2 regions of the Solibacillus daqui genome follow, and region 1 is predicted to be linked to the other one. Evidence: riboswitches for the same ligand, from Rfam matches in the RefSeq annotation. Region 1 holds a riboswitch; the other holds the start of a gene.
The links. Region 1 has a riboswitch for glycine ahead of gcvT (glycine cleavage system aminomethyltransferase GcvT). Riboswitches for the same ligand answer to the same signal wherever they lie in the genome.

Region 1 (16,998 bases):
CTATCCAATTGATTCGTTAATTGGTTCATACCCAATGCAGGTTATGATTGAAAAAGGGATGGAGTTAGAAAAACAAGGGCTAGAGCCAGAGCAAATTGTTGAGCAAATTTTAACGATGCGTGAAAAGGCTGAGTTAGCATTTATTCCTGAAAGCTTAGAGCAACTTAATAAAAGTGGCCGCGTATCCGGAACAGCGATGTTTTTAAGTAATCTATTAAATATTAAATTAGTAATTGAGTACAATAAGGAGGGTGGCGTTGAAGTTGTACAAAAAGTTCGTGCAGATAAACGTGCAAAAAAAGCGGTAATCGAAAAATTACAGTGTGCAATGGAAAAGTCACCAGTGAACGAAGTAGCAATTATTAATTGTAATAATGAGAAAGGTGCAAATGAGTGGAAGCAAGAGCTACTACAACTATTTCCATACATTACATTTACACCAACTCCACTTTCAGCATGTGTAGGTGTGCATGCGGGGGAAGGTACACTTGGATTAACTTGGGTTCGTGAATAGAAAGTGGGTTGGGACAGATTAGTTTCAGTTCAAATAAAAAATCGGAATTGCGGTAGGCAATTCCGATTTTTGCACTTTTAGAAGGTAGGTTTTGTTCGAAGTTTTTATGGTGTCACTTCAGAATGAATAATTTGACGATGTTTAATCGTTTGAATGGTTGCAGCTAAAATAAATGTAATGACAAGTGCACTAGCCATAAATAGCACAACTCCTGTCCAGCCGAATGTTGCCCAAAATACACCGCCAGCAGTCCCTCCAATACTTGAGCCAATGTAATACGCAAATAAATAAAGTGAAGACGCCTGTGCTTTATCTTGTTTAGCAGCTGCACTTACCCAACCACTTGCAGTTGAATGCGAGCCGAAAAAGCCAAATGTAAAGATGACTAGCCCGATAATTTTTACAACTAAGCTATTTGGTAATGTTAATAATGCACCGCTTAGCATAATCGCAATACCACAATATAAAACATGTTGGCGTCCGAAACGATCCGACAAGCTACCAAACCACGCTGAACTCCATGAACCAACTAAATACACGACAAATATCCAACCGACAATTGCGGTACTCAAATTGAATGGTGGCTCAACTAATTTAAAGCCAATATAATTAAACATTGTTACAAAGCTTCCCATCAGCGTAAAGCCGATGCCAAATAAACAAACAAGTCCTGGATTTTTAAGGTGCTGTACTAAAGATTTCGTTAATGCTTTCAATTGAAGTGGGCGCGCAGAAAAATGCTTTGATTCTGGTAGTGCCCAAACAAAAATCGCACTAACAATCAAGCTAATTACACTTAGTGTAATCATGCCAACATGCCAATTAAAATAGTGTGTCATCGTGCCCATAATGACACGTCCTGATAGTCCACCAATCGCATTGCCGCTAATATAAAGTCCCATTGCAGACCCTAAACTAGCAGCTTCCATTTCCTCGCCTAAATAAGCCATCGCAATTGCAGGTACACCCGCAAACACAAAGCCCTGAACAAGACGCAATAATAATAACACTTCAAAGCTTGGAGCAAATGCAAGTGTTAAGGTAAAAATCGAGGCTGCAAAAATTGAAAACGTCATCAATGTTTTACGCCCCCAAGCTTCCGATAGTGAACCAAATAAAATCAGGCTAAAAGCTAACATGCATGTTGCAACAGAGAGGGACAAACTTGCTACTGCTGGTGAAACGCCGTAATCTTTTGTAAATTGTGGCATCAGTGGCTGTGTAATGTAAAGATTGGCAAATGTAATAAAACCGGCAGCAAACAATGCCAAATTCGTTAATGTATAATTCTTTGTTCCTTTTTGTATGTAATCCACAAATATCCCTTCAATCATTGAAAATGTGACTATTTATTGTCCAAATACTTTCTTCAAGTATAGTTGACATGTCATAATAAAGATAATTCATTGTTTTTATGTACCTTATAAATAAAAGTTATAAGAGGTGTTGGAAGTGGAGCTGTTATCATTACTGTATTTTAGAGAGGTAGCACGGTTAGAAAATATGTCTCGTGCTGCAGAAAAGCTTCATATTTCGCAGCCAGCGCTTAGTAAGTCGATTTCACAGTTTGAAGCGAGCTTAGGTGTAGAACTGTTTGATCACAATGGCCGATCGATTAAATTAAACCGCTATGGTCATTTTTTCTTAAAGCGTGTGGAAAGAATATTATATGATTACGATCAAGCGCGTGAAGATCTATTGAGTTTAGTGTCACCGGGGCACGGGGAAGTATCGATAGGCTTTATGCATACGTTAGGACTTCAAGTTATACCGTCACTAATGAACGATATTCGCACAGTCTATCCGAACATGCAATTTCAATTAACACAAAGTAATACCGGGGTGTTACTAGAGAAGCTAGAAAAACGTGAAATTGATATTTGCTTAATATCTTCATTAAATTACAAGTCATCAATTTATTGGGAGAAATTGTGGGAAGAGGAGCTATTTTTAATTGTTCCAGAGGGGGATATGCTTGCTGAAAAAGAGCGGGTAAAAGTAAAGGATTTTGCTGCGCGCCCGTTCATTTCGATTAAAAAGGGTAATTCTTTACGTAAATCGGTCGATGATTTGTATCGTCAAGAAGGTTTTGAATTAAATGTTGCTTTTGAAGGGGAGGAGGTTCATACGTTAGCTGGCTTAGTTGAAAGTGGGTTAGGGATCTCACTTATCCCAGTGATTAAAGGCATTGATCAATATAAAGTACGTGTAATTCCTGTAGATGCCGAAAATTGTAAGCGTGAAGTAGGGTTTGCCCATGTAAATAATCAATTGCTATCAACGACAACAAAGCAGTTTATCGCGTTCATTAAGGAATACTTCAAATGGAATGGGTGATAGAATGTTGAGATTCTATCACCCATAATTAGTTCACTTTTTTTCCTGTTAATGTTTTCGCGATTTCTTCAATCGTCATATCCGAGTGTAAATCGAATGCTCCTTTTTGAATTGAGCGAGAATATTCAGGTTTTGCTAAGAAAAGCTCTAATTCACGCCCATTTTTGACGATCCCTAAATCTTCTGCTTGTTTACCTATTGTATAGATCGATACATTTTCATATATGTAGATTGTCGCTTCAATAATATCCGTGCCAGACTCAGGTGATTCCGATGAATCTTTTACTGTTTCAACAAAGCTAGTTGATTCTTGTGAAGCTGATGTTGTTTTATTTTCTTCATTTTCAGTTGTTGCTACTACATCTGTAGCCTCTTGCTTAGCAAGTTGATTATTTAATAGATCAATTTGCTGTTCATATTTTTTGATTTGCTTTTCAAGTGCTCGTGTATCAGCAGTTTGTTGGTCTGGAAAGAAATGATCGTAGCCTGCGATCGCAGCACCAGCTAAAAAAACTCCAATACCGAATGCGCGCATAGACTTTTTCATTGGATGCCTCCATTTGCAATAATCGTTTGGATCTGAGCATGTGAAAGGGTAGAGCGTTTGCTAATTTCGTCGATAGATAGACCTTGTCCGTTAAGTGCTAGTACTTGGCTTACTAAAATACTGTTAATCGGTTTACTATTTGCTTTTGGTGTATATTGAGAATGAGCACCATAGCTTTGTGCCGCTTTAACTTGCGCGGCTACTTGTTGAAATGTACCCATTGCATCTTGTTGTTTTTTTTGACTTAAGTTTGGTGATTTTACTTGGAAGTTTGGTTCAACAAGTAATTCTTCCTCTAATGTTTTAATACGTCGCTTTAAAGAATTTGTTTCCTGATAGATATTAATGGATAAATCATCTAATTCTTTTTCCAATTTAGATGACTTGTCTTTGAAAAACAAAGATAAAACGATAAAAACTATACCAACAATCATAATGATTGATGAAATTTCCATTATGTAGTCCCCCTGAACAGCTAATATTAAATATATTTTACCATATCAAAAGTTAATAATAAATCATGCTAGATTTTTTCGAAGAGTGTGTTATAATAGGTAAGTCGTATAAATCATGCTCAAATAAATTTATATTCTTAATTTAGAGTGGGAGGGTTAATAATGCGCGTAAACATTACTTTAGCTTGCACAGACTGCGGCGAACGTAACTACATTTCTAAAAAGAACAAGCGTAACAATCCAGAGCGTCTTGAACTTAAAAAATATTGCTCTCGCGAGAAGAAGTACACTCTTCACCGTGAAACAAAGTAATAATCGCTCAATTAGCCAAAGCCACTTGTTGGTTTTGGCTTTTTACATTCATTTTGTTAAAACTTATTATGATTTTTTATCATACATTAAAGAATGATAATAGCTTTTAACTTGGTGGATAAGATAGTATTCGTTTTTCAATGTAATCCACACAAAAAAGACATCATTTCACGTTATTTGGCGCGAAATGTGTTTTTCTAATTTGAAACGGGGGATTTGCATGGATAAAAAACAACTTCGAAATAGAGTTTTACAGCAATTAAATGACATGTCGTATCAGCAGTATCGGGATCGTTCTTATGCAATAGCGCAAAATTTATTGAAACAGCCGGCAATAATTAATGCAACGATGATTGGTATTACTTTATCAAACAAACCGGAAGTGGATACAAGTTTTATAATTGAACAACTGTGGAAAATGAATAAAAAAGTTGCTGTTCCAAAATGTGCAGTACCTGAACGTGCCATGCAATTTTATGAAATTGACACGTTTTCCCAAACTGAACGTGCATATAAAAGTATTTTAGAGCCAATTCCAGAGCTTTGTGACCCAGTAGAAAAGCAACAAATCGATGTCATCGTAGTACCAGGTGTTGTTTTTGATGATGAGGGCTACCGCATTGGTTTTGGCGGGGGCTATTACGACCGATATTTACAAGGCTATACAGGAATGAAAATAGCATTGGCATTTGATGAACAATTGATAAACGAAGTACCGCGAGAATCACATGATCTGCCGGTACATATATTAGTAGGAGAACACATGAGCGCTATTTTGGACAATGATTTGGAGGACTGATTTATGCAATCAATGTTAGATATTATTCACTTATTAAAACAATATGGCATATACATTTATACGAAGGATCGAATTGGTGATTTGCATTTAATGGAAGATGAAATAAAAGAATTGTATAAATCAAAATTTATGGATACAAAAGATTTCCAAATGGCATTACTAATTCTTCGCCAAGAAGAGCAAAGACTGAAAATAGAAAATCGATAATTTCAATCGTTTTACGCTGATTGTTTTACGAGGAATAAAAACGTGTTTAACAAATATTCCCTTGAAACAGCGGAAAAATTCGCTGTTTTACTATTTTGTGAAACCTTTCTTTTATTCGAACGTACTAACTAATAATGTGTAACTTATAAATTTCGAAACTATTTACTTTTTGATGCAGTGAGAATTTATGTTGCACATGGCATCAAAAAGGACTAAGATATACTTTGTTTCAATTCGAAATTTATTTTTTTATATAAAATAAAAAGTACTACTGTAGAGAGGATGTATAGGATATGAGAAATCTTAAGTGGCCTAAACATTCGATATTAGCGATTGCTGTAATAGCAACTTGGATTAAGACAGTTATTGTTTACGAAACTAGTTTTGATATGGATGTAGAAAATGCGATGCAAATGTTAATTTTAATTATTAACCCGCTAAGCTTTTTATTATTTTTCTATGGCATATCATTATTCTTAAAATCTCCAAAAGCACAAAATCGTTATATCGTAGGCGGCAGTATTTTACTTGCGTTTATCCTTTATGGGAATGTAGCATTTTTCAGATTCTATAATGACTTTGTTACATTACCTGTATTATTCCAAACAAGTAACTTTGGGGAATTAGGGACATCTGCTGCGGCAATTATTAGCTGGATGGATATTTTATACTTTGTAGATGTATTCATCATTTTAATAGCATTGAAATTTTTACCGAAAGTTCAAAATTATAAGCCAGTGCGCAAAGATGCTCGTAAAGCATACTTTGTAATGGCGGCAGCCGTATTGTTTTTAAACTTAGGGTTAGCTGAAACCGAGCGCCCCCAATTATTAACACGTGCATTTGACCGTGAACTTTTAGTGAAAAATATCGGTACGTACAACTACCATTTATATGATATTTATGTACAATCAAAATCATCTGCGCAACGTGCTTTAGCAGATGGCAGTGAATTAGTCGAAGTAAACAACTATGTTCGTGCCAATCAAGCAGAGCCATACGTACAGATGTTTGGTAAATATGAAGGTCGTAACGTCATTGCTGTTTCACTAGAATCATTACAAACTTTTGTGATTAACAATGAAATGAATGGCGAAGTGATTACACCATTTTTAAACTCACTAACACAAGATAAAGATACGTATTATTTTAATAATTTCTATCACCAAACAGGGTTAGGAAAAACATCTGATTCAGAGTTTATTTTTGAAAACTCATTATTCGGATTGGGTCGTGGTGCGGTATTCTTCACACATGGTGAGAACACGTATAACTCATTTGCAGAAAGCTTAGGTGAAAATGGGTACTATACAAATGTCATGCATGCCAATAATAAATCATTCTGGAACCGCGACATGATTTACAAATCATTCAATTTAGATAACTTTTATGATGTTGAATCATATGATGTTAATGATGAGAACTCAGTGAACTGGGGATTAAAGGATATCCCATTCTTCGAGCAATCAACAAAATTGATGAAAGACATGCCACAACCTTTTTATAGTCGTTTAATTACATTAACAAACCACTATCCATTCTATCTAGATCCTGAAGATATGATGATTAATGAATTTGATTCAAGTTCTGGTACATTAAATCGTTATTTCCAAACAGTTCGTTATTTAGACGAATCTGTAAAAGAATTCTTCGATGATTTAAAAGAACAAGGTTTATATGAAAATTCAATTATTGTGATGTATGGCGACCATTATGGGATTTCAGAAAATCATAATAAAGCGATGGCACAATATTTAGGTAAAGATGAAATTACAGCATATGATAGTGCATTATTACAATCAGTGCCATTATTCATCCATATTCCAGGCTCAAATGATGGACAAGTGATGGAAGAAGTTTCTGGGCAAATAGATTTGCGTCCAACATTATTACATTTATTAGGTATCGACACGTCTAAGGACATGCAGTTAGGTGCAGATTTATTCTCTGAAGAGCATGAGGATTTTGTTGTTTTCCGTGATGGTCGATTTATTACAGATAAAGTAGTGTATGCTGGTGAAGTATGCTATGACCGTGAAACTGGCGAAGAGATTGATATGGTGAACTGTCAGCCATATATTGAACGAGCAACAAAAGAGCTAGGTTATTCTGATCAAATTATTAACGGCGATTTACTGCGCTTCTATGATGTGGAAACGGGTAATCTAACTGTTGATGAAAAGTAACAAAGGGGGCGTCCGAGAAGTGATTCTGGGAGCCCCTTTTGCGCTGATTATGGAGGTTAGCTAGAAACTAATCATGAATGTGTTATCACAAGAAGTGACATTCGCGCTTTACTTGCGAAACCGAAGAAGACAGTCTAAAGCGGATTATTATCATGTGAGGGGCGTACTGTTCAAAAGTTGCGCACCCCATTCTGGTTGGAATTGTAGGATACAAAAAAATGTATAAAAAATACCCGCAACATATGTGCGGGTATTTTTCACAATTATTGATGTACCGGTGGATAGCCCTGATTAAGAATCGTCATAATAACGAACCAACCAAATACACCTGCTGCAGCTGCGTTAAATAAAACTGCTAAGATGTTTTTTTCTTTGATTGATTGGAATATGCCAACTACGCCAAAAATTGCAATTAAACCAAAAATAACCATTAATAAGTTCATAAAAAAATTGACACTCCTTTCGACATCATTTTCCAAATAATGTCGCAACAATATTCCTCTTTTATTGTAAATGTTTCCTTTTCGTTTGTCGAGGACTAAAAATGACGTTTATATGAACGATTAAGTCATGGTACACTAGAAGTGATAGATATTATAATTTTTGAGGTGAATGAAATGCTCAATATCAGAATGTATCCACTTGGGCCAATCCAAACTAATTGCTATATTGTAAGCAATAAAAATAAAGAATGTTTAATTTTCGATCCAGGTGAAGAGGGGGCACATATTGTAAAACAGTTGCGTAGTAATGGATTAAAGCCCCTAGCGATTTTATTAACGCATACACACTTTGATCATATTGGCGCGGTAGAGGCTTTACAAGAAGTATTTAATGTACCACTATATGTACACGAAAAAGAAGTAGATTGGTTAGGGGACCCACTAAAAAATGGGTCAGGTAAGTATGCCGAGTTGCCAAACTATATTGTAAAGGCACCAAAGGAGGAACATATTCTTCGTACAGAAGGCGAACTGGCAATTGGTGACTTTACATTTGATGTGGTACATACGCCAGGTCATTCTCCAGGTAGTGTGTCATTTATCTTTAAAGAAGATGGCTTTGCAATTGTTGGAGATACATTATTTGAACAAAGTATAGGTCGTACTGATTTAATTGGGGGTTCGATGGAAGTATTACTTAAATCGATTCATGATAAGTTGCTATCTTTACCAGAAGACACGATTATTTACCCAGGTCACGGTGACTATACAACTCCAGCTGCTGAGATGAATCATAATCCCTTTTTAAATGGGTTTTAACAATATAAAAAAACGACTGCGCAAGAATGGCAGTCGTTTTTTTATTAGTGTCCTCCACCAGGAGAGTGCATGAATGTTGTAAAATACGTGAATCCTGCGAAGAAAACAGTTAAGTAAGCCCCGAAAATGTATAGATACATGCGTTCTGACAGATTTAAGAAGCCTAATAATAAAAATAACCCTGTATTACCTATGAATAATAGCGAAACCTCGTTCATACCACCAAGGTAGAACATAACGGCGAAAATAGCTGTCCAGAATGCCATAACTTTATACATATTGCTCATTTAGATTTTCCCTCCTTTTACGTAAAATAGACTAATCTCTCATCTATTATAAGGCAATGTTCCGAACAATGTAAACTAGAACTTATGGAAGAGTTGTGACAATCGCGTGTTTTTTTTCCATTAATTGTTTATGGTAATTTTGTATTTACAATAATCACAGTTATGTAACATACTTTCAAATTGAGCAAATTCACTGTTGCCAAACAATATTTCAACTTGTCCACGCAAAAATGATTCGTGTAATTGACATGTGATTTTACCATTAGTAGTCATTTGTTTATAAAAAGGGCAATTGTAAATAGCAAAGAACACGGTCTTTGAATGATTTTCATTAAGGACTTCGGGAACATAACCAATTTGATGTGCGCTTTTTGTTAATAGCGCTAATTTTTCATCAAAAGATTGTGGAGAATGTTCAGATTGTGTTGTTATGAGTTCGCGCATCATTCGACGTCCATCTTCGTAGCTAATTTTCTTCGCTTGTTGTAAAGCATCATCACCAAGCTGATCGATTAATTGAATACACCAATTCAAGAGTGATGAAGAGTCTCGATATGGAAAGCTAAGTTGAATCCCTTCTTGTTTTACTTGATAAACTCGTCCGGGGCGACCACCCTTTCCGGTTTTAAGAAATTCAGCGGTAATAGCACCAATTTCAGCGAGCTTGGTTAAATGTAGGCGTGCTACATTCGAATGTATTTGGAATTCATCGGCAATTTCTTGTACAGAAATCGGTCTTTTGTACTGTACCATGTATTCATAAATTGAAAAGCGTGTTTCATCGGCTAAAGTACTTGTTACTTTTATTGGATGTAGCATTTTCTAACCTCCAATCATTGGCAATTATAGTATTGCATCTCTTTTATTCTACACGAATCGAGCTTGAAAATGTCTGTTTTACACAAAAATATCACATAAAAAGAAATTTTTAGAAAATATATTCACATATTACCTTGCTTCTTATATACTTTCGATAAATTAGATGAAGGGGGTGAAACATAATCGAACAAGAATCAATTATTGAACAAAAGTGCGTACAGCTTATAAAGCAAGCAATTGATTTTCAAGCTTCTGATGTTCACTTATTGCCAAGAGAAGACCATTATCAGTTAATGTTTCGCAAATATGGTCAGTTTCAAAAAATACGAGACATTTCAAATGACCTTTCAATTCGTATGATTTCTTATTTTAAATTTTTATCCTCATTAGATATTAGTGAAAAGCGAAAGCCTCAAAGTGGAGCCTTCCAACGACAATTTCAAGATTTTCAATATTCTCTGCGAATTTCAACCTTACCATCAGCCTACCAAAAAGAAAGCTTAGCAATTCGTATCCTAAAACAAAACCATTCGATGCCACTACACGAGTTATGCCATTTTCGTGGAACTGCTCAGCTGCTGGAAAGTTTAGTACAGCAAGAAAGTGGTCTGATCTTAGTAAGCGGTGCAACGGGCAGTGGTAAAACAACGACATTGTATTCATTACTTCATTATTGTGCGTATCAGCTAAATCGTCATGTCATCACAATCGAGGACCCAGTTGAAAGTATTCAATCAGAACTTTTGCAAATTCAGGTAAATGAAAACGCAGGCATAACGTATGCAACTTCATTAAAAGCGATATTACGACATTCGCCACAAGTATTGATGATTGGGGAGATACGCGATAAGGAAACGGCAAAAATTGCAATTGAATCTGCATTTACTGGACATTTAGTCATCTCGACTATCCATGCCAAAGATAGCATAAACAGTTTATATCGTTTACATGATTTATCGGTTTCTTACGAGGAAATGCGCCAAATGTTGCAGGCCGTTATCTGTCAAACATTAATAGAACGGGACGGAGAATACAAAGCGTTATTTGAAGTGCTTCATGATAAGGAGTTAGTCAATGTGATTGAAGCAATCCGAAATGATTTGGGCTATGCATTATCCGCAGACGCAACGCTTGTTGGTCAAAAGAAAAAATTATCAGGAGGTTGCTATGAATATACCTCTAGTTAAAAAATCGATTTGGAAGCGGCAATTTTTTGCTAAACCGGTTATGAGAGCACATGAATTCCCTACCTTATTAGAACGTACGGCAACATTATTAAATGAAGGCTATACATTTGCACATAGCATTGAAATGTTGCTGCCATACCACGTAAAAAATTATGAACCTGTGCAACAGCAAATAAAGGAAATATTGTCGAGTGGCGGTAGTGTGACACAAGTATTTGAAGCTATAGGTCTTGAAAAACAATATTTAATCTCGATAGAACTAGCTGAAGTTTCAGGTCGTTTAAATGACACGATTTACATTGTGTCCAAGCAGTTAACCTTTCAACAGCAAGCAAAATCCAAGCTATTGAAAGTATTATCGTACCCAGTATTGTTATTTGGATTTTTAGTATTGCTATTTTTGGCTTTTCGTACGTATTTCTTACCAAATATGTCCTCTGTAATTTCTTCTAGAGCTGACGTAACCTCGTCAACAAGCATCCGATGGTCCACATTTTTCTTACACATCCCTGATTTAATTGTAATATTTAGCGTATTCATTGTGATTACATTGATATGTTTTACCTTTTATGTAAAAAAGAAACGTGTTGATCTTCAACTGAATTTATTATTTCGTATACCTTATATTAGTTTGTTTTGGCGAATAATTTTGACAAGGCAATTTTCGAGAAATCTTGGAAACCTATTGTTAGCGGGTTTATCATTGCAACAGGCATTCGAACAGTTGAAAATACAGCAGCACCAAGAACAAATCGCTCATATTTCACACGTCTTACACAAACGAATAATCTTAGGTGACCCATTGGCAAATGCAGTACAAATGGTTGGTTATTTTTATCCGAAATTTGAACATTTTATTGCACATGGTGAAGCCAGTGGTTTTTTAGGTAGAGAGCTTGTTTTATATTGCGATTTGTTAGATGAAAAACTAGAAAAAATTATCACCAAATCGCTAGCAATTATTCAGCCATTGTTATTTATGGTAATTGCATTATGTGTAATTGCTGCGTATTTAAGCATTCTATTGCCAATGTATGATGTGATTGACTTTATATAATGAGGTGGAAAATGTGAAAAACGAAAAAGGATTTACTTTAGTAGAAATGTTAGTTGTGTTGTTTATTATATCGATATTAATCTTAATCACGATTCCCAATGTATCCAAGCATTTTGCAACGATAGATGAGAAGGGCTGTGATTCTTATGTGCTAATGCTTAACGGTCAAATTGAAGCTTATAGAATTAGTACAGGAGATTATCCTGCAAGTTTTAATGAGTTATTTGATAATGGATATATTACAGAAGAAGTACCGAAATGCCCTGATAAAACTGTGATAACTTTTAATGGTAAAATGGCTACTATTCCTAATGATTCGAGTTTACCGTAAGATGAATAACGCAATCCAAAACGAAAAAGGCTTCACATTAATCGAAATGCTTGTAGTTTTAGTAATCTTTACAATCATTTGTTCTTCGGTATTATTTTTTACAACTGAAAAATTGACGAATTATACGAATGAACAATTTATTGACCAAACAGAACTGTTAATCCGTTTAGCGCAGGCAAAGGCCATTGAAACAAAATCCAATTATGAATTCCAAGTATTTAATTGTCGTAGAATAACCGTTAGGAATTTTTCGCAGCGTGATGAAGTTCTATTTGATCAAGAATTACCAGCAGGCATTGAGATTTTTTTGTCAACGACTCACTCAAAAATATTATTTAATAATAGCGGGAATATTCGAAGCAGTGGTACGATTATGTACCATTTCAATAATTATGCTTATCACTTTACAATTAATATGGGCAAAGGGAGGCAGATATTAAAAAATGTTATTGAAACACCAGACAGGATTAACTCTTGTGGATACGCTTCTAGCAGCAGTAATCTTATTTTTTCTAACGTCAACATTGATTCCGATCACCTTTAATATGAAACAAAATATTACCATACAACAAAAACAAGCACATGCTGCAGAAGTGGCATTCAATGGTGCATTAAAATACAAACGATATCAAGAAGTGTCAGGTGATCAGCAAATTGAAGGCACATTCTATTCATGGATTTATAATGAGGGACAAATATGTGTAACATATGAGCTAAATGGAGTGATAAAGGAGCGATGTGTTTAATTTCGAAAATAAAAAATCAGCGTGGCTTTACATTATTAGAAAGTTTATTTCATTTAGCTGTGCTCGTATTGTTTGCTTCGATTAGTTTATTGATTGTTATTTGGGTGCGAGATATTCAAAATATTAACCAAATAAAGCATGATGTAAATTGGGAACTTTTTGTCTATGATGTGCATCAATACAATGAAAATTCTATATCAGGGGAAATTGTTTCGCCTAAAATATTGATGTTAGAGCCAGCTAATGATCCAGATAATCGTGAATTTTATATTGAACAGCCGAATAATCACGTGCGTAAACGTTCAAATAAGGGCGGCAATGAAATCATGCTTCCAAACGTGCAAGGTTTACAATATAGACAAGAAGGAAATGAAATTATTATGAAAGTTGTGACACAAGATGGGAAATTACGGGAAAGGGTCATTGTTTTGCCGTTACCTCGTGAATGAACGTGGCTTTTTATTTCTTTTAGCAGTTTTTTTGTTATTTATTGTTACGGGAGCTGCTTTATTTTATACAAATGCATTTTCTAGCCAATTTATGATATATAATTCATTGGAATCTATTTACGTTCGTGCTACGATAAATATACTTAATAGTGAGTAAAGTTAGATGGAGTAGTTCGTAATTAGAAGAAGGTGATTGGCATGCGAAAAATATATTTAGTAGGATTTATGGGATGCGGGAAAAGTGCAATTGGTAGACGGTTAAGTTATTACTTGAAAATGCCTTATTATGATATGGATCATGAAATTGTCCGACAACAGGGAATGTCGATTCCTGAACTCTTTGAAAAATTCGGTGAGGCGCGGTTCCGCGAAATAGAAACGGAATTTTTGAAAAGTTTTCGTGATGAAGCATGCATAATTGCCACTGGCGGAGGGGTAGCAGTCAATGAAGAAAATCGTAAAATTATGCGTCACACAGGATTAGTATTTTTCCTGGATGCTAAATTTGAGGACATTTATATGCGAATCCGTAATGATAAAAACCGTCCAATTGTCCAAAAGTCCACCGAGCAGGAATTAGAAATACTGTATAACAACAGACGGAGATCTTATCGTGATGCAGGTCATATACAGGTTTTAACTCCCAGTCGTACATTACGTCAAATTGTAGAGTATATTGCATTTCAGGTAAATCGTTTGAAAGGCGAATGAAAAAACAATAAAATCAATAATCGTTCGGTTTTGAAGTAAAATTAAAAAAAGATTGCGTTTATATAGCGTTCAATGTTAGGATATTGCTGAGAGTAATCTTAATGATTTAATTAATTGAAGCTAACGCGGATGATGATACGGGGAGAGAACGTGAAGTCACGTCGCCGAAGGAGCAAGTAGCAAGTGCTATGAATCTCTCAGGCAAAAAGACTCGTATTGGACGCAACTCTGGAGAGTGCTGTATTAGTACAATACAGCCACCAAAGGGGAAAGCCTATTGTGTGATCGAAATTCAACAATAGGTGTAACTTTCAGGTGCAAGGACAGAGAATCTCTTGATAAGGGGTTCGTCTGTCTTTTTTTTGTGGATTTGAGATTATCAACTCTCATATCCACATAGGAAATACATTATTTGAAACGAAAAGTGTTTTTCCAGCAGGTTTATATTAAAAAACCTAAAAAATACATAACAATAAGGAGGACTTTGAACATGACAAATGAGTTAAAACGTACACCGCTTTTCGATGAATATGCAAAATATGGTGGCAAAACAATTGATTTTGGTGGTTGGGAGTTACCTGTTCAATTTTCATCAATTAAAGAAGAGCATGATGCAGTTCGTAATCGCGCTGGTCTATTTGATGTATCTCACATGGGTGAAATTTTTGTAGAAGGTACAGATGCGTTAAGCTACTTACAAAAAATGTTATCAAATGATATTTCAAAAATTGCAATTGGTGGAGCTCAATATAGTGCGCTTTGCTACGAAAATGGTGGCGTTGTAGATGATTTATTAACGTACCGTTTAGAAGATAATCGTTATTTGCTTTGTGTTAACGCTGCAAATATTGAAAAAGATTTTGAATGGTTACAACAACATGTTGAAGGTGATGTAACACTAACAAATGCATCAGCTGACTACGCTCAAATTGCATTGCAAGGTCCTGTATCTGAAGAAGTTTTACAAACATTAACGGACACAGATTTATCAACTATTAAGTATTTCAAATTCCAAGATAACGTAACAGTTGGCGGTTATTCAGTTCTTGTATCCCGCTCTGGATATACTGGTGAAGACGGTTTTGAAATTTACGGGACACCAGCAGCAATCAAGGATCTTTGGAACAAAATTTTAGAAGCTGGTAAAGACAAAGGTGTTGTAGCAGCAGGCTTAGGTGCTCGTGATACATTGCGCTTTGAATCTTGCTTACCACTTTACGGTCAAGAATTATCAAAAGATATTACTCCACTTGAAGCGGGTATCGGCTTTGCAGTGAAATTAGCGAAAGAGCCACAATTTATCGGTCAACAAGCATTAATCGAATTAAAAGAAAAGGGTTTACCGCGTAAGTTAGTTGGAATTGAAATGATTGATAAAGGGATTCCACGTCATGACTATAAAGTATTTAAAGACGGCGTAGAAATTGGAATCGTGACAACTGGTACACAATCGCCAATGACAAAGCGTAACATCGGGTTGGTATTAATTGACGCAAAATTTGCTGAAGTCGGAATAGAAGTAGAAATCGAAATTCGCGGTAAACTCGCAAAAGCAGTAATTGTTGAAACACCATTTTATAAACGTAATAAATAAAACTTTTGAAAAGAGGGTTATGTAATGAAACATCGTTATTTACCAATGACGGAACAAGATCAGCAAGAAATGCTAGCAACTATTGGTGTTGCTACAATCGATGAACTTTTCGCAGACATTCCAGAAAAAGTACGATTTAAAGGCCAATACAACATTAAAGAAGCAAAATCAGAAGCAGCTTTAATGAAAGAGTTAGCACAATTAGCAGCAAAAAACAAAGATACAGCAACAAACGTATCATTTCTTGGTGCAGGGGTATATAATCACTACAAACCAATTATCGTAGATCATGTAATTTCTCGTTCAGAGTTTTACACAGCATATACTCCATACCAACCTGAAATTTCTCAAGGGGAATTACAAGCGATTTTTGAATTCCAAACAATGATTGCTGAATTAACAGGTATGGATTTAGCAAACTCTTCTATGTATGATGGCGGTACGTCTTTAGCAGAGGCTGGTATGTTAGCAGCAGGTCATACACGTCGTAAAAAATTATTAGTTTCTGGTGCAGTACACCCAGAATATAAAGATGTTGTTGCGACTTATGCATATGGTCAATCAATTGAAGTTATTACAATTCCAACAAAAGACGGCGTAACAGACATCGAAGCATTAAAAGGCTTAGTAGATGATCAAACTGCTGGTGTAATCGTTCAATATCCGAACTTTTTTGGCCAAGTGGAGAACTTACAGCCATTAGCGGATATTACACATGATGCAAAAGGGTTATTTATCGTTTCTTCAAACCCATTAGCACTTGGCGTATTAACACCACCAGGTAAATTAGGCGCAGACATTACAGTTGGTGATGCACAACCATTCGGTATCGCTGAAGCATTCGGTGGTCCTCACTGTGGTTTCTTCGCAGTAACAAACAAATTAATGCGTAAAGTACCAGGCCGTTTAGTTGGTGAGACAGTTGACCAAGATGGCCGTCGTGGTTACGTTTTAACATTACAAGCTCGTGAGCAACATATCCGCCGTGACAAAGCGACTTCTAACATTTGTTCGAACCAAGCGTTATTAGCATTAGCAGCTTCTGTTGCAATGACTGCACTTGGTAAACAAGGTGTACAAGAAATGGCGAAGCAAAACATCGTAAAAACACGCTATGCGAAAAATGCCTTTGAAGCAGCTGGATTTGAAGTAGCATATCAAGGTTCGCACTTCAACGAAATCGTTGTGAAAACAAATG
Region 2 (16,998 bases), 220 kb from region 1:
CGATTTGCGCTGCATTCTGGCATACATGTAAAGCCATATTATTATTTTCATGTAAACGGGCATCCTTTAAAGTAATACCGAGCAGGCGTTTTTCATTGTTTTCATAAAATTTTACATTCATATTATCACCACTTGTACTATAACGTATTGGCGGATTTTTGTATAGCCATCTGTTGTTTGGTATAATTATGGGAAAATGTGTGGAGCCGTTTGCAGTGTTTTTATTATTTCAAAAGGGGGGAACTAATTGAATCTATCGATTGAGTGGATTTACGAAACACCAACAAAACAGCAAATTACGTATAGAAGTGAGTCGATACCAGCAGCACATGCTTTTTTACTAATAGAAGATATGAAAAAAACAGGTCGGATGAAAACATATTCATTAACGGATGAACATGATAGCGAATGGACAATGAAAGAATTGAAAAAGTATTTACAGGAGCTTGAAATCGAGCCGCATAACGTACAGCTTTATTTTGACGGTGGTTTTAATCGAGAGGAAAAATTAGCGGGACTAGGTGTTGTTATCTATTTCGAGCAAAACAATCAACACTATCGCTTGCGTCTTAATCAACAAGCACACTATTTAATTTCAAATAATGAGGCTGAATATGCAGCGCTACTATTTGCAATCGAGCAATTAGAGGAGCTTGGTGTTCATCATCAAGCAATTGAAGTATTTGGTGATTCACAAGTAGTTATCAATGAAATGAACGGGGAATGGGCAGTTTCGGATAATGCACTTGCTAGCTGGGCTGATAAAGTCGATGCCAAGTTACAAAAATTAGGTTTAACCGCTATCTATCAATATGTAGAACGAAAGCAAAATGACGAAGCAGATCAATTAGCAAACCAAGCACTATCTGGTACAGAGATATTTGCAAAGCAACAAGTAAAACGAAAAAAGTGAGTTCGCTAATTTGCGAACTCACTCTTAATCTAAATCATTTCCACAATTGATAAATCCGCCACTACAATCTACATGATCAAGAAGTGCTTGTTCGCTTTAAGCAATTGTAAGGTAGTGAAAAGAATTAACCGATTTAATAACGAGAGAATTTTCATACAAGTCTTCAAACGGGTAGGCTATTGAAAATTAACCGTTATATTAGCTCTACATATTTTCTTATCCCATCTGTTAAAGATACATACTAAAATGATAATAAATAGTTTTTTAGAAATAATGGTTAAAAAGTTATGCAGTTTTTGGTGTTGTTTTAAGCGAAAAAACATAATTATTTGCTAGGTTTGAGAAATTTATAGGTACTAAATCAAAAATAGCACTTTGTGAACTTGATTTTAAAAGACAGTTTAGTAAAGTAAACATTGTGCAAGAAATGAGGAATTCTGTTGGGGAAATGGGTAGTAATATTAATTGTGGTAGCAGTTATTTTTATGTTTGTTCAAGCGGAAATGACGTTTCGACGTGCAGATAAAATCAAAAAAGAACAGCAACAAAAGGGGGGACATGAATGATTCGTTCAGTTGGAGCAGGCAGTACGGGGCTTAATAATCAAACGCGACGAAAAGCTCAGCCTGAAGTGAGCATTCCATTTCCAAAGGTAGGTAGTGGCGGTCAAGTCGACACTACACAAGAGCAACCTGCTAAAATAAGACAAGAATCACAAACGATGATGGTCGGGGTGAAGCCCAAGTCACAGTTAAAATCTATTTTTGATGAAACGACGAGTGTTGTAAAATTAAATGCAGATGGTGACCGATTAGAAGTAAGTAAACGTGCTATTACATTGGCAAAAGATATGCTTTTTGGATAATGAAAAACGCTAGTCCTCTATTATAAGGACTAGCGTTTTTCAATTTGAAATTAGTTTTTCGCTAATTTTTTTTCACCAGCAATACCTGGTTGTGTTAATTCAAAAGGATTTAAAATAATATCTAATTGTTCTTTTGTAAAGTATTCGTATTGTAAGCATAATTCACGTACTGATTTGCCACTGTGTAAAGCTTCACGTGCAATTTGACTTGAACGTTCATAGCCTAAGTGTGGTGCTAATGCAGTAACGACACCAATTGATCGCTCAACAAAGTCATGCATACGCTCTTCGTTTGCTTCGATGTGATCTAAGCAAAGTTTTGTAAATACAGTGAAGCCGTTTGTCATAATTTCAATAGATTGTAATAAATTGAACACAAGAACAGGCTCCATTACGTTTAATTCGAATTGACCTGCTTCAGAAGCTAGTGAAATTGTTACGTCATTTCCGATAACTTGGAATGCAATTTGGTTAATTACTTCAGGCATTACTGGGTTAACTTTACCTGGCATAATTGAAGAACCAGGTTGACGTTCTGGTAAACGAATTTCAGCAAAACCTGCTTTTGGACCTGAAGCCATTAAGCGTAAGTCATTAGCAATTTTAGACATGTTCATCATTGAAATTTTTAACATTGAAGACACTTCAGCGTACGTATCTGTGTTTTGCGTCCCATCGATTAAGTTTTCCACTTTTACGAATGGGAAGTTGCTGTACTTCGCAATATTTTCTACCGCCAAGTTCATGTATTCTGGGTCAGCATTTAAGCCAGTACCAATTGCTGTAGCACCGATGTTGATTTGAAGCATTGCTTGTTGTGCTTTCTTCACACGTGCAATATCACGAGCAACTACTGCAGCATATGCCCCGAACTCTTGACCTAAACGAATAGGAACAGCGTCTTGTAAGTGTGTACGGCCCATTTTCACGATACCGTCAAATTCAACTGATTTTTGGATGAAGCTATCACGCATGATTTCCATCGCCATAATTAAATTATCTAAAGTTGTAACCGTTGCAATGTGAATTGCTGATGGGAAAGCGTCATTTGTCGATTGTGCCATGTTTACGTGGCTGTTTGGACTAATGATTGAATATGACCCTTTTTCTTCCCCTAAAATTTCTAATGCGCGGTTAGCAATTACTTCGTTGGCATTCATGTTCATCGAAGTACCAGCGCCACCTTGAATTGGATCTACTACGAATTGATCATGTAGTTTACCAGCGATAATATCATCAGCAGCATGGGCAATAGCATTTGCAATTTTTTCGTCTAATTTGCCGATAGCAGCATTAGCTAAAGCTGAACTTTTCTTTACAATGGCAAATGCACGGATTAATTCAGGATGCATTGTCATTTTTGTAATTGGGAAGTTTTCTAATGCACGAGTTGTTTGAACTCCATAATAAACGTCCTTTGGAATTTCTAATGTGCCTAAAAAGTCTTTTTCAATACGTGTACTCATTTGTACGAACCCTCCAAGAGAATGGTGTAATAGTTGTATAAACAATCCTATTATACGTCAAATTCCACCAAAATCATAATTGCTGAATTATTAGATTATTTGACGTATTCATGTAAAGTACGGAAGTTTTAAATATTCACTTTAAAATGGTGAGATATGCTCTTATTATCGTGAATTTTCACTTTTTTAGACAAAAAATAATATGTTGTTTAAATTTCAAATTACAAATTTGCATGACGTAGCTATATGTGTTTTTTTAAGAAACCATTTTATTACTTATTATTTCCCCTTATTTTATTTAATATCTTTTTGTAAATTTTTTGGTAATATTACATTAGAAAGTAGTTTGACTAATTTTGTAATAGAAAGCAGGGATTATTTATGACTTTATCTTTTCAAAATATAAATATATTTGCGCAACTTGAACGAGAAACGGAACTTTATCGGCATTATCAGCTTGATGAAGTGAAAGACCGCTACGATAGTAATTTTATCGAATTTTTATCAACTCCTACGTTATCCGAACTGCAGGCAGCTTTGGTCTACTTGCAACATAAACATCTCCAAAGTGGACGACAGTTTTTAAAGGCTGTATTTCCACAAGATGAAGAAATTCCAATTGAATTGCATCAATATTTATTATCGGATCAATTTGATATTGCTAGTTTGGAAATGTATTCCATAAATCCGAATGTTTTTACGCGAGAACCGATTTGTCCTGAAGTGACAATCGAATTTGTGTCTCCTAGAACGTTAGAAGGCTATTTAGAGATTCATTATAAAGATGCATTACAATGGGGTGAAAGTTACGCTCAAGCTAAAAGTGCTATGTTAAAAAGGGACTTTGAACTAAAGCGAACAGCTCAAATTGTCGCAACATATAATGGAAAGGTTGTAGGATCGCTTGATGTTATTGAATCAGCAACTACAGCAGAAATTGATAATTTGTTCGTTTTGCCAGCCCATCAAAAGAAAGGGATAGGTACAAAACTTCAGCAATTTGTTATGAAACATTACTCGGAAAAAATAATTATTTTAGTTGCTGATGGGGACGATACACCGCGCGAAATGTACACAAAACAAGGCTATTCCTATATAGGAAAGCGATTTAGTGCATTAAAAACATTATTGGGTTAATAAATGTGCTTGAGATAACTTTAATTCTCAAGCACATTTTTTACGAAAAAGGATAAATTCTCTGATGAAACTTACATGTATAAGGTGTTCAAGTTCGAATAAAACGATACATTTTATTGAATTGTTTAGATAAGAACAGAGGAAGGCTGAACTTTTTTGCCGTTCATGCTACTAATCCATTACTAGAAAAGGAGTTGATTTTTATTGAAGAACTATTTCTTATTATTAAGCATATTACTGGGAACTTTTTTAGTAGGATGTACAGAAAAACAGAAAGAACCTGATACAGATGAAGATGTATCATCTCCAATTGAACAGCCTATAGATATAAATGAACTAAATTATGAATTACTAATGCACTTGGAATTTATACCACATGAAGTAGGGACTTCTATGACATTAATTCAAGATGAAAAGCTATATCAAAGCTGGGCAGAGATATTCCACTTTGATGAGACACCTGTTATTGATTTTGCAACAGAAGAAGTATTATTTGTGACAGAATATTCAAATGGCTGCGGGCTAGTTTTTGATACGTTAACGCAAAAAGAAGATACGCTTCATGTGAAGTTAAATTTCCCTGAAGAAATTCGTACACAAAAATCAATTGCATGTAATGATATAGCAATGCCAAATTCATATGTAATCAAACTAAAAAAGACAAATGCGACAAAAGGTACATTAGAAGATCCGTACGCCATTCGATTAGAAAATGTAAATATAGAAATTTAATGACCTCACAATGAGTATTTTTCAATACAAAATTTAGAATTAAGGACACTCAGATAATATAATTCGTTCTGCTACGCTACGGGGCATGCTTTCCTGGGGGCGTGGCTACAACTAACTATATGCTTGCCACTACGGCGGCAAGTATATAGTGGATTTTCCGCACACGCTTAATCCCCAAGGAGTCCGCCCCTTCTCTTCGCGGCACTCTACTATAAAACTAGAGTTGGTTATTATTACAAAGTGTTTGAATTAAGTGTGCTGAATTGAACTTTGTAATTGAAATATAGTCTACATTCGTCTAAAAATGATTTTATTTACAGAGCTAATTTTTAATTATAGAGAAAATGTTATAAAAAACGTACTACTTTATCCATCACCGCCGCCTCGCGATAGCGCAAGCGGCAGCATTTTGCGCTATTAACTATATAGGAAAAAGTAACATTTTAGTTTTGCGGGCCTTGCATGCGGCATTAAAGACAGTAGTATGGACACGTACCACGTGACCATAATGCTGTCATGCCGTAGCCCGCCAAAATTAAGTAACACTGCACTTAATCCATTTTTTGTTAGTAAATTTGCTCATTATCATTAATGACATTGAAAGGTTTCACTGAAAACTCAATAATTATTTTCAATGTAACATTTTTTTGCATGTAATATTGCTTTTATTTGAGTTGAATTTGTTGAAAAATCGATGTATTTGCTAATTCTCTAGTCGTCGTGTTAGTCGAGGTTATTGTAATAATGAAAGATTACTGCTAGTATTAGTTATTGTACAATAATAGTATTGGCGCGAACAATTCTGTGGATGGAAGATGCCGGAAGCGAATTGTACAATTGAATATTATCAAGCAATGATCGCTGTGGATAACACTACAGACGGGAGCAGTTTCTGGAGAGAGCGCATGAAGCGTCGCCGAAGGGTTCACTATCTCAGGCAAAAGGACAGAAGAGTAATGAGAGACGTTATTATTCTTACGTAAACAGGGACTAGTCAATATACTAGTCCCTTTTCTAATTTTCAGAAAAATTACTTGATGACCGCGAAGATAACTATTATTTGAGCCACAAAAGTGGTATGCAAATATATCTTTTGGAGGAAATCGTCTTGGAACAACCAGAATTAAAGCGCGACCTTAAAAATCGCCATGTACAATTGATTGCGATTGGTGGAACGATCGGAACGGGGTTATTTTTAGGGTCAGGGAAAGCGATCGCACTAGCAGGACCATCCATTATTTTTGCCTACTTAATCGTTGGTATTGCCTTGTTTTTTGTTATGCGTGCGTTGGGAGAATTACTACTTTCGAAAGGTGGCTATTCATCATTTACTGAATTTGCCACTGAATATTTAGGTGATTGGGCAGGCTATGTAACAGGCTGGACGTATTGGTTTTGCTGGATCATGACAGCGATGGCCGATATTATTGCGGTTGGTATGTATACACAATATTGGTTTGATGTACCTCAATGGGTGCCGGCAATTGTATGTTTAGTTGTGTTATTAGCCCTGAACCTATTAACCGTTAAATTATTTGGAGAATTAGAGTTTTGGTTTGCGTTAATTAAAATCATTACGATTGTTGCATTAATTGCGATCGGAATAGTGTTACTTGTTATTGGTTTTGAAACAGAATCAGGCAAGGTAGCCGTATCGAATCTTTGGGAGCATGGTGGGCTATTTCCGAACGGAGCATTTGGCTTCTTAATGGCATTCCAAATGGTTGTCTTTGCATTTGTAGGTGTAGAGCTAGTGGGTGTTTCTGCAGCAGAAACAGCAAATCCACAAAAAAATATTCCTTCTGCCATTAACAAAATTCCAGTACGTATTTTATTATTCTACGTAGGTGCGTTATTCGTTATTTTAACGATTAATCCATGGGATACTTTAAGCGCAGCAAGCTCGCCATTCGTGCAAGTGTTTGCATTAGTCGGCATTCCTGTTGCAGCAGGCTTAATTAACTTTGTTGTGTTAACATCTGCTGCATCAGCAGGAAACAGTGGGTTATTCTCTACAAGCCGAATGCTATTTAGCTTAGGTAATAACAATCAAGCACCGAAAGCATTTGGTAAGCTAAATAGAAATCACGTGCCGCAAAATGGATTGTTGTTATCTTCAATCGTCGTTTCGATCGGTGCATTACTAAGCTATTTAATGCCTGAAAATGCATTTAATGTCGTGACAACAATTAGCGCGATTTGCTTTATCTGGGTATGGGGTATCATTTTAATCTCACATATACTGTATAAAAAACGTCATCCTGAATTGCATAAAGCATCGATTTTTAAAGCGCCTTTAACGCCATTTGTGAACTATGTAGTCTTGGCATTTTTCGTATTTCTACTAGTAGTAATGGCCATTTCTGAATCAACACGCACAGCGTTATTATTAACACCTGTTTGGTTTGTCATGCTATTCGTGATTTATTTTATGCGTAAAAAATAGTTAGAAGGATTTGTCCTAGAAGTATTTCTGGGACAAATCCTTGCGCCGAGGTTGGAGGCTAGCGCGAAGCTAGTCATGGATGCGTTGTCAAAGGATTTGACGCTTTTAGCATTCGCTCTTTCCTTCTAACCACCGCAGAAGCACTGCCCTTAAGCGGTTTATTTAACACATGAACGATGGTCAGCCCGAAAAGTATATACTTTTCGGGTTGATCTTTATTTAGATTACGTCCCTAACATTTGAATATGCAAAAAGAAAAACAAAATGTTATTCGTAGATTTTGTTTTAGATCAAATCAATAGTGAAAAATAGTTGTCCAGTTTTCGCTCGAAATTGGATAGTTTCAGTTGATTGCGGATAAAAGCTACTGAATAACTAAATATACAGAAAAAAATTTTTTTCGGCTATCGAAATTCTTGTTATGATGGTAACAGTTTTGTTTATTTGAAATAATAACAGTTTGCAAAATGTAGCAGCTTGTTCATTTCTAAAAGGAGTTTTATCAGTGAGTATTAAAAAAGCGAATTTTTTATTAGTACTAGTTACGGTAGCGTGGGGAGCATCGTATTTATTTACAAAAACAGCTGTGATGGAGCTAGAGCCATTTACATTGATTGCCTACCGTTTTTTAATAGCGTTTGTCATTACGGCAATCGTATTTTGGAAACGAATTAAACAGGTTACAGCACAAACTATTTTGGCGAGTAGCTTACTTGGTTCTATTATGGCATTAGTTTGTATATTATTTGGCTATGCACTAAGAATTACAGATGCCTCTGTTGCAGGATTTTTAATAGCAACGACAGTTATTATTATTCCATTATTAATGATTGGTATAACACGTAAATTACCAACTCGACAAGTCATAACAGGGGGAATAATCACATTAGTTGGCTTAGGGCTTTTATCGTTAAAGGGTTCGTTTTCGATTAGCTTTGGCATGGCGCTATGTTTAATAACGGCGTTTTTATATGCTGTACATATTATTTTGAATAATCATTTCGTTCTAAAGCATGATAGTTTACAGCTTGGTGTGTTTCAATTATTTTTCACAGGTTTCTTTAGCTTAATTGGAGCATTGTTAAATGAACCGCTCGTATTACCACAAACTGCAAATGGGTGGGGCTCGTTGTTTATGTTAGCGATTTTTTGTTCAGCCTTTGCAATTATATTACAGTCTATTGCACAAAAGTACACAAACGCAGTGTCGACAGGGTTCATCTTTTCGCTTGAACCAATCTTTGCGGCCATGTTTGCCTTTGTATTTTTAAATGAGAGAATGAACGGACAAGAAATGCTAGGGGCACTCTTTATTTTTGTGGGTGTGTTAGCAGCGAACTATACACCGCCAAAGGTAAGGAAGCTTCAAGTTAATATGCAGAATTAAGACCGTGTTTTATGGCTTTTGATTTAATAGGGGTGTGCTGAAGGTTATTTGACGAAGCACACCCCGTTTTTTAAGTTAATTTACTAAATAATTGTGCGCGAGCCTCTTGATATACTTTTGCATCACATTGCTCGCATGAATATTTTCCTTGCATATTTTGCTTAAATAATCGATATTTGTTCGAGCCTTCTTCAACGAAAAAAACCTTTTTACAACAATAACAAATCGTTTCGTATCGAAACATAGTTTTTATACCCCTATCCTATTTTTGTTAACGCTTATAAAGCGATATAGCACACAAGCTAAAGTAAACGCTATTAAGGAGAACATGCTTGTCGCCAGTTGGATTGAAAACCATTGTGCACATAATCCGATTATTAGCGTTATAATAATTTGTAATATGCTCTCAAATAGCGAAAGTGCACTTGTAAATCTCCCCAAAATTTCAGTTGGAACCCTATTTTGATAGATAGTCGCATACCCGGTATTGCTAAACGACATGAAAAAGCCAAGTAGGATGAAAGCAATAATCGCAAGTATTAGATTGGGTGAACCATAAAATATCGTATAGCAAGCTAAAGTCAATAATAGCCCAGCTCCAATATAAGTTGAGATTGATAGCTTCCTGACAAAGCTTGCCGCTGCAATGCCCCCAACAATAGAGCCAATCCCAGTAACCCCAACAATGACACCATAAGATGCATCAGAAACATGGTGGAAATCTTTTAAAAATGACATCTCCTGTGAATCAAGTGCATGGGCAATCATCAAGACGCAGCTATACAACACGAAAAATTGTAACAAGCTTCGATGCTGTGACATCACCTGCCATACAACCTGAAAATCTTTACGTAGAACGGTTGGAGAAATGATTTTTTGTCCGTCCGTAACACGCTGTGAGATATTAGGTAACAAGTACATAAAATAGGCACTAATTAATAACATACAACTGTTCACCCAAATCGTGATAGATGTATTTGTCATTGCAATAATTATGCCACTAAGTGCAGGACCAATCATAAAACTACCTGAACTTAAAATACTATTAATCGCATTGAAACGCGGTCGGTCCTGCTCGGTAACCAATTTAGTAATCATATAAGTACTGCTTGGTTGTGCAAAACTTGCGGAAATATTTGTTAAAAATACAAAGCTAAAAATTATCCATATAGATGGTGCAAAAGGTATCATAAATACAACTATTGCTCGAAACACATCGCTCAATATAAGAATAATACGTTTATTTGAGCGATCTACAATTGAGCCAACAAAGAAGCTTGCAACAATTCGAGCAATTGGGCCAATCATATACAAACCAGCAACCATAGTGGGGGATTCGGTCATATGCCAGACTGTTAAATTCAATGCAATTAAATAAATCCAACTGCCAAGTCTTGAAATACCTTGACCAATCCACAATAGAAAATACTCTTTTTTATAGTTCATACATCACCTCTATTTGCTCATTCGTTCGCGAATTTTTTCACTAGCCTGTAGCGCTAATTGATAGCAATTACTTGCTTGTTTATATGCATGTAAGTTTTCATAAAATCCTGCCCAAAGTGGTGCGTAAAAAAGAGTGAGTGCAAAATATTGTTGCTGTTCAAAATGCGGAAATGCTTGTTCCTCTAATTGTTTGAGGTCGGATATTGAACATTCTTTTTCACATGCATAGGCAAGGAGTGCGCGTTGGTGTAAATGGTGTGGAACAGAAAATTGGGCTTTGTCGTACTTATTTAATAAGTGATTTAGCTGTGTAAAATCTTGCAACTGATAACATGTGCGCATCCAATTAATGACGGAATGTAAATCGTGCTCATAGTGCTGCGCTAGTGCATAATGCTTACAGGCTTTTTCGAAATCCTTTTGGCATTCATAGCAATACGCAATATTGTTATATATTGAACTAAATTGCATAGGTGTTTGAATAGATGGCACATGGTTCAGTAAATTTAATCCAGCGTTATATTCGTTTAATGCTTCGTTAAAGCGATTTAAATCATTGAAAATGACACCTTTCATAGAATAAAGCTTTAGTTGAAATAGTGGTTTAAATAAATGACTGATATGATTTGTCGCCAATTCAATATGATCTAGTGCTTTTTGAAATTGATAGCTTCGGTGATTGGCAAATGCAACATGATAATGATAATTTGCCTGCTCAAAATCACTTGCCCGTATCAAGAGCTGTGCGTTGAAGTTATTTTGTTCTCGATCGGCTAACTGTTTAAACTCTAAAAAGGACAGGTGTGCAAATGCTGTTATCGCGATATAAAGTGATGTCATACGGTCAGTATTATATGGAATAAACGGCTCTAGCTCGTTTAAAATAGAGCTAGCCATTTTATCTTGCTTAATCGAGAGTAAATAACGGCAATAAATGAGCTTAGCAATTAGCTGATGATCAAATAGCTGGAATGTTTGCTCGTATTCTTGAAGCAGTTTGATTTCTTCGTCAGAAAGCGAATCGTTTGATAAAAGCTTTTCGTAAATGACTTCATACGCCTGTAAGAAGTGCTGCTCTTGATGCATCGTTTCGGTTAAACTAATGCTAAGTCGATTGAATAATTGCTCGTACAAAGCATATTCGGCAATGACAATCCCATTTTCGATACGACTTAAATAGGACGGTGTACAAATGCCGAATGCGACATCATCCTGCTTAAGCTTTTTTTGCTGGCGTGTATATTTGATTAATTTTCCCCATTGTTGCTCAAGTGTTTCCATTGTGTTCACCCCTTGGAATTATTTTACCAAAATATTCTCGGGAAAAATTGTGAAATTCTAGAAAATAAGATGAGCTCAAGTCATTATTCGAAGAATACTTACACAATTCGAACAAAAGAATCATGTTAAACTATTGCATAAAAAACAATCGCTCTATATGATTAGAAAAATACTATAGAATTCTTTGTTTTTAGATTAGGGGAGAGCATGTATGTTTTTTTATGAGGTCGATAATGAGATTCAATTAAAGCTTGTAACGCAACAAGATGCAGAGGAAATCTTTGCATTTGTAGACCGTTCTCGTGATTATTTACGCGAATGGCTAGGCTGGGTAGACAATACAAAAACGGTAGAAGAATCACGCAAATTTGCTGGGTATAATCTAGAACGTTTTGCTAAACGTGAAGGGCTCGATACAGCAATTTACTATAAAGGACAATTTGTTGGCAAAATCTCTATCAACACAATCAATTGGTCGTTAAAAAAATGCGAAATCGGATACTTTTTAGATGAAAACTTCCAGGGAGAAGGCATTATGACACGCGCGGCAAAAGGAATGATTGATATTGCCTTTCATGAATATAAATTGGAAAAAGTAGAAATCCGTGCTGCAGAGGGCAATAAAAAAAGCCGTCACATTGCGGAGCGTTTAGGCTTTATGTTTGAAGGAACAATTCGCAATGCTGAATGGCTATATGACCATTATGTAGATCATGCGGTGTATGGGTTACTTGCAGATGAATGGATTGGTGAATATAAATAATTTTTGCCTCGTCGAAAAAAGAATTTGACGGGGCTTTTTGTTTGTTGTGAAACGGTGAATTACTCGTCACATTTACAGAAATGAGTAATTATAAAAGAATGAAAAATGGAAATTTCATCTTTTTTGAAACTATTTTCCTTTTAATACGTATGTATGAAGGGAATGGTAATAGCTATTATACGTTTTACGAAAGAAAGAGTAGGTGGAATAGGTGACACAACCAATTGTAGAAATTAAGAATTTGAACAAAACGATTAAAGGCAAGCATATTATTAAAAACTTGAATTTAACGTTTTACCCTGGTCAAATTACCGGATTTTTAGGGCCAAATGGTGCAGGGAAAACAACAACCATTCGAATGATGACGGGTCTGATGCATCCGTCTGAAGGGGAAGTAATTATCGATGGTCATTCGCTTTCTAAGAAGTACGAGGAGGCGATTAGTCATGTAGGGGTAATTGTAGAAAATCCTGAAATGTATAAGTATATGACGGGCTATAAAAACTTGCAGCACTTTGCCCGTATGCATAAAGGGGTTACGAAAGAGCGCATTGATGAGGTCGTTGCTCAAGTGGGCTTAGAAAACCGTATTCATGAAAAAGTAAAAACGTATTCACTGGGGATGCGTCAACGACTTGGTTTGGCACAAGCAATGCTACACCGTCCGAAATTTTTGATTTTAGATGAGCCAACAAACGGACTAGATCCAGCAGGTATTCGCGAATTTCGTATGTACTTACGACGAATTGCTACTGAGGATAATGTGGCGATCGTTGTATCAAGTCACCTATTATCAGAAATTGAGCTGATGGTTGACCGAATAGCTGTTATTCAAAATGGCGAATTAATCGATTTACGCGAGCTAGAGCAACAGGCTGCAACACAGTACTTGATAGAAGTTGGTCAGCAAGAGCAGGCAATTGCGCTGTTTGGTGACAAGCTAACAAAGCAAAATACAGGCTTCTTACTTGATTTAACGAAAGAAGAAGTGCCAGCAATTGTGCGTCAACTAGTGGAAGCGGGCATTGATTTATACTCGATTCAGCCTGTACAAAAACGTTTAGAAGATCAATTTATTGAAATGACAGGTGGAGGTGCGATCGATGCAATACGTTAAAAATGAATGGATTAAAATGTGGTCGCAAAAAAACGCCTGGATTATGCTTGTTATTGTATTAGGGTTATTAGCATTGGTGACAGGGATTAATAAATATTATGAAGAACCTTCTGGTACTGAAGCTGAACGTCTCAAGGCGAACGAGGTTCATTTAGCAGAATATAAAGAGTTGGCATCAGCTGCACAAGCTAATGGTGAAGATCTATCCTATTACAATGAGGAAATTGCAAAAATAGAATACCGTATCGCAAAAGATTTACCATCTGCACAATCAATGAGCCTAAATGAGCATTTGAATTTTACTTTAAGTATATCGATTATGATGATTAGTATTTTTACAACGGTAATTGCAGCAGGGATTGTTTCGAATGAATTTGGTACAGGGACGATAAAAATGTTATTAACGCGTCCAGTGGCACGTTGGAAAATCTTGTTGTCAAAATTGGTTGCTTCATTACTTTATGGCCTTACGTTATTAGTGATTGCCTGTACATTTACAGCAGTGCTTGGCTTCCTATTATTTAATAATGATAACGCCATTACACTATCTATCGTTAACGGCCAAGTAGTAGAGCAAGCAATGGAAAGCGAATATTTTGCAATAATTGGCTATTCACTAGCTTCGATTTTAATGACAACGATTTTTGCGTTTATGGTTGGTTCATTATTTGGTTCAAGTACATTAGCAGTAAGTTTATCGCTATTCATATTATTAATGGGCCAAACAGCGACAATGTTTTTATCGAAATACGATTTTGCAAAATACATTTGGTTTGCGAATGATTTATCGTACTATATACCTGGAAGTAGCCCGATGATTGAAGGGTTAACACTTGGCTACTCGGTCGTAGTGAATATTGTGTATGCCATCCTTTTCCTAGCCATTACATTTGGTTACTTTATGAAACGTGATGTCACAGCATAAAATGATACTTTGATAAGTGGGATATTTATGGTCCTTTAATGCGGGATAAATAGCAGGAGTTCTTACAATGTAAATTTGTAAGGGCTCCTTTTTATTGGAAAAATATTTTACAATGTTTGAGTAAAATGAATTGTTCAGTCGTCTAAGTATTAAGGAAGGAGGCGCAGTATGTTTGATTTGGAACAAGATTATGCACGTTATCATGACAATATTTTTCGGTTTATTTATTTTCTGACGTTAGATGCATCACTTGCCGAAGATTTAATGCAAGAGACATTCATTCGTGCGTTTAACGGAAGACAATCCTTTCGTCAACAATCTAATACCTTAACATGGCTAAGAACAATTGCAAGAAATTTAGTGTACGACGCTATGAAACGTAAAAAAATAATACGCTTTATCACCTTTCAAAAACAGCATCAGCCTTTGCAATTGGCATTAACACCAGAACAGTTATTACATACAAAAGAAGATATTCGAATGTTGTATGAAGGAATTGCGAATTTGAAGTTTGAGTACCGTGCAGCGATTGTTCTACGGAAAATTGAAGAACTGAGTATTAAAGATACTGCAGATATATTAGGATGGAATGAGGCGAAAGTGCGCAATAATACGGAACGTGGCATGAAGGAGTTACAAAAGTGGATGAGGGGTGAACTTGATGGATGAACAATTCAAAATTTTGCAAGCACCTATAAGAACATCAGAACAACAAATGCACAGCCTAAATCAAATCAAAGGAAAGATCAAACATCGACAACGCTTTCAAAAACTGCAACTGATTGGAACGAGTTTTACAGCAATAGCACTTATTTTTATTTTAATGACGTTGTTTACAACTAAAAGTGAGCCACTTTCAAATCAAGCGGCCGCATCAGCGTCATTACAAAAAGCCTATTATTTTTCTAATCATTCGGAACAGCCAGTTGTCAATATTGATAAATGGTATTACACCTCAAAATCTAAAATAGCAAACAAAGATTTAGATTTGCTAGTACAACTGGCAAAGCAAGTAAGTCAGTCAAAACAATTATATGATGAACAAAAGTTACCGTCAGCCTATCGAGATTTTATATTGCTTTATGACGATGGCACAAAGCGTTATTTGCAATATTGGACAACGATTATCAATGACCGACATGAACAGTTTGTGATGGATGCAGCTACGAAAAAAATGTATGAACTAACATCAACTGAAAGTGTGCAGTTGCAAAAGATAACGCGAGGTTCAAATATTTTTGTAAATTTAGTAAAGCTAGTTACTTTTGTGCTAGTAATCACTGTGGCACTATCTGTGTGCTTGCGATTTAATTTACTAGGAAATACAAAAAAGCAAACATCAATGAAAGTTTGGAAGAAATTTGTAATGGGCTTAGGGGCTTATATGTATGTCGTGATCGTACAGGGGCTTAGTCTCTATTATTTTGGCGCATTAAACGCGTTATTTTTTGGAGTTTTATTATTCCTGCCATTTGTGCTATATCATTGGAGACAATTTGGGAAAAGTAATTATCAAATATCTACGTGGGTACTTCTGATAATAGCATTTGTTATAGGTTGTTATATTTTCATATTTACCTAACTCCCTGTAGTTCACTTTGTATATATCACAGACGAAAAATCTATAGTTTTCATTTAATAAAACGCCTGTTCACCTAGTGTGAGCAGGCGTTTTTTCGAATGAATTTTTGCAAGCTTTCATACATTGTAATAATAGCTATTTTCATTATAATTTGTTAACTATATTCCAATTTATTGTAAAATATAATAAAGGTAAAAAACAGAGAATATGGGGTGTTTTGGTGGAATGGAATGAACAATTTGATGTTGTCGTAGTGGGTTCAGGAGCTGGAGGAATCGTTGCTGCGATTACAGCTGCCAACAAAGGATTAAAGACGCTATTAATTGAAAAAGGAACATCTTGGGGCGGTTCATCAGCACTTTCTGGTGGTGGGCTCTGGATCCCGAATAATCATGTTTCAAAAAAGGTCGGCTTACAAGATAGTGAAGAAGAGGCACTATTGTATATGGATACTGTGATTACGCATGATGGACCAGGGGCAACACGTGAACGTAAAATTGCATACGTTCAAAATGGGCATAAAATGGTGCAGTATTTGGAGGACTTAGGGATGAAATGGGTTGCAGGTTCGCAGTATCCTGATTATTATCCAGAGCAACCAGGTGGCAAAATTGGTCGTTCAATTGAAGGTGCCATATTCGATGCGAAAAAAATAGGTGCTTTAGAACGGACACTGCGAGCAGGCGAAATTGATCCACCAATTCCGCTGTATTCAGGAAAAGTTGCCTCGTTACCAAAGGCGTTTACGAATGCGAAAGATTTCGGCACGGTTATTGGTATGTTTGCAACGGGTTTTAAGCATAAATTAAAGGGCGAGCGTGCGATTTCAATTGGTGCCGGCTTAGTAGCAGGTTTATTAAAAATAGCGTTAGAGCAAGGGGTTAAATTACGATTAGCTACTCCATTAAAAGATTTAATTTTTGAAGATAATCAAGTCG

Region 2: it holds a riboswitch for glycine, as region 1 does, so the genes downstream of both, O7776_RS11290 (amino acid permease) here and gcvT (glycine cleavage system aminomethyltransferase GcvT) in region 1, are expected to answer to the same signal.

Annotation. Positions count from the first base shown of each region.
Region 1 covers NZ_CP114887.1:2,539,907-2,556,904, reverse strand. Annotated here, with positions in the region: gene O7776_RS12420 (DegV family protein) at 1-514, shown strand, start outside; gene O7776_RS12415 (MFS transporter) at 619-1,830, opposite strand; gene O7776_RS12410 (LysR family transcriptional regulator) at 1,967-2,851, shown strand; gene O7776_RS12405 (MltG/YceG/YrrL family protein) at 2,880-3,398, opposite strand; gene O7776_RS12400 (hypothetical protein) at 3,395-3,853, opposite strand; gene rpmG (50S ribosomal protein L33) at 4,016-4,165, shown strand; gene O7776_RS12390 (5-formyltetrahydrofolate cyclo-ligase) at 4,386-4,964, shown strand; gene O7776_RS12385 (YqgQ family protein) at 4,968-5,171, shown strand; gene O7776_RS12380 (LTA synthase family protein) at 5,465-7,357, shown strand; gene O7776_RS12375 (DUF2759 domain-containing protein) at 7,621-7,800, opposite strand; gene O7776_RS12370 (MBL fold metallo-hydrolase) at 7,975-8,619, shown strand; gene O7776_RS12365 (DUF2626 family protein) at 8,664-8,906, opposite strand; gene O7776_RS12360 (helix-turn-helix transcriptional regulator) at 9,027-9,725, opposite strand; gene comGA (competence type IV pilus ATPase ComGA) at 9,905-10,912, shown strand; gene comGB (competence type IV pilus assembly protein ComGB) at 10,893-11,969, shown strand; gene comGC (competence type IV pilus major pilin ComGC) at 11,983-12,300, shown strand; gene comGD (competence type IV pilus minor pilin ComGD) at 12,302-12,844, shown strand; gene O7776_RS12335 (hypothetical protein) at 12,846-13,046, shown strand; gene comGF (competence type IV pilus minor pilin ComGF) at 13,037-13,495, shown strand; gene O7776_RS12325 (shikimate kinase) at 13,694-14,206, shown strand; glycine riboswitch at 14,336-14,429, shown strand; glycine riboswitch at 14,433-14,535, shown strand; gene gcvT (glycine cleavage system aminomethyltransferase GcvT) at 14,697-15,800, shown strand; gene gcvPA (aminomethyl-transferring glycine dehydrogenase subunit GcvPA) at 15,825-16,998, shown strand, end outside.
Region 2 covers NZ_CP114887.1:2,323,543-2,340,540, reverse strand. Annotated here, with positions in the region: gene pgeF (peptidoglycan editing factor PgeF) at 1-121, opposite strand, end outside; gene O7776_RS11320 (reverse transcriptase-like protein) at 248-913, shown strand; gene O7776_RS11315 (hypothetical protein) at 1,354-1,479, shown strand; gene O7776_RS11310 (DNA primase) at 1,476-1,778, shown strand; gene aspA (aspartate ammonia-lyase) at 1,829-3,244, opposite strand; gene O7776_RS11300 (GNAT family N-acetyltransferase) at 3,626-4,381, shown strand; gene O7776_RS11295 (dehydrogenase) at 4,586-5,113, shown strand; glycine riboswitch at 5,996-6,072, shown strand; gene O7776_RS11290 (amino acid permease) at 6,222-7,559, shown strand; gene O7776_RS11285 (DMT family transporter) at 8,065-8,946, shown strand; gene O7776_RS11280 (hypothetical protein) at 9,017-9,190, opposite strand; gene O7776_RS11275 (MFS transporter) at 9,196-10,392, opposite strand; gene O7776_RS11270 (helix-turn-helix domain-containing protein) at 10,402-11,673, opposite strand; gene O7776_RS11265 (GNAT family N-acetyltransferase) at 11,885-12,436, shown strand; gene O7776_RS11260 (ABC transporter ATP-binding protein) at 12,648-13,553, shown strand; gene O7776_RS11255 (ABC transporter permease) at 13,540-14,478, shown strand; gene O7776_RS11250 (RNA polymerase sigma factor) at 14,647-15,147, shown strand; gene O7776_RS11245 (hypothetical protein) at 15,140-16,060, shown strand; gene O7776_RS11240 (FAD-binding protein) at 16,281-16,998, shown strand, end outside.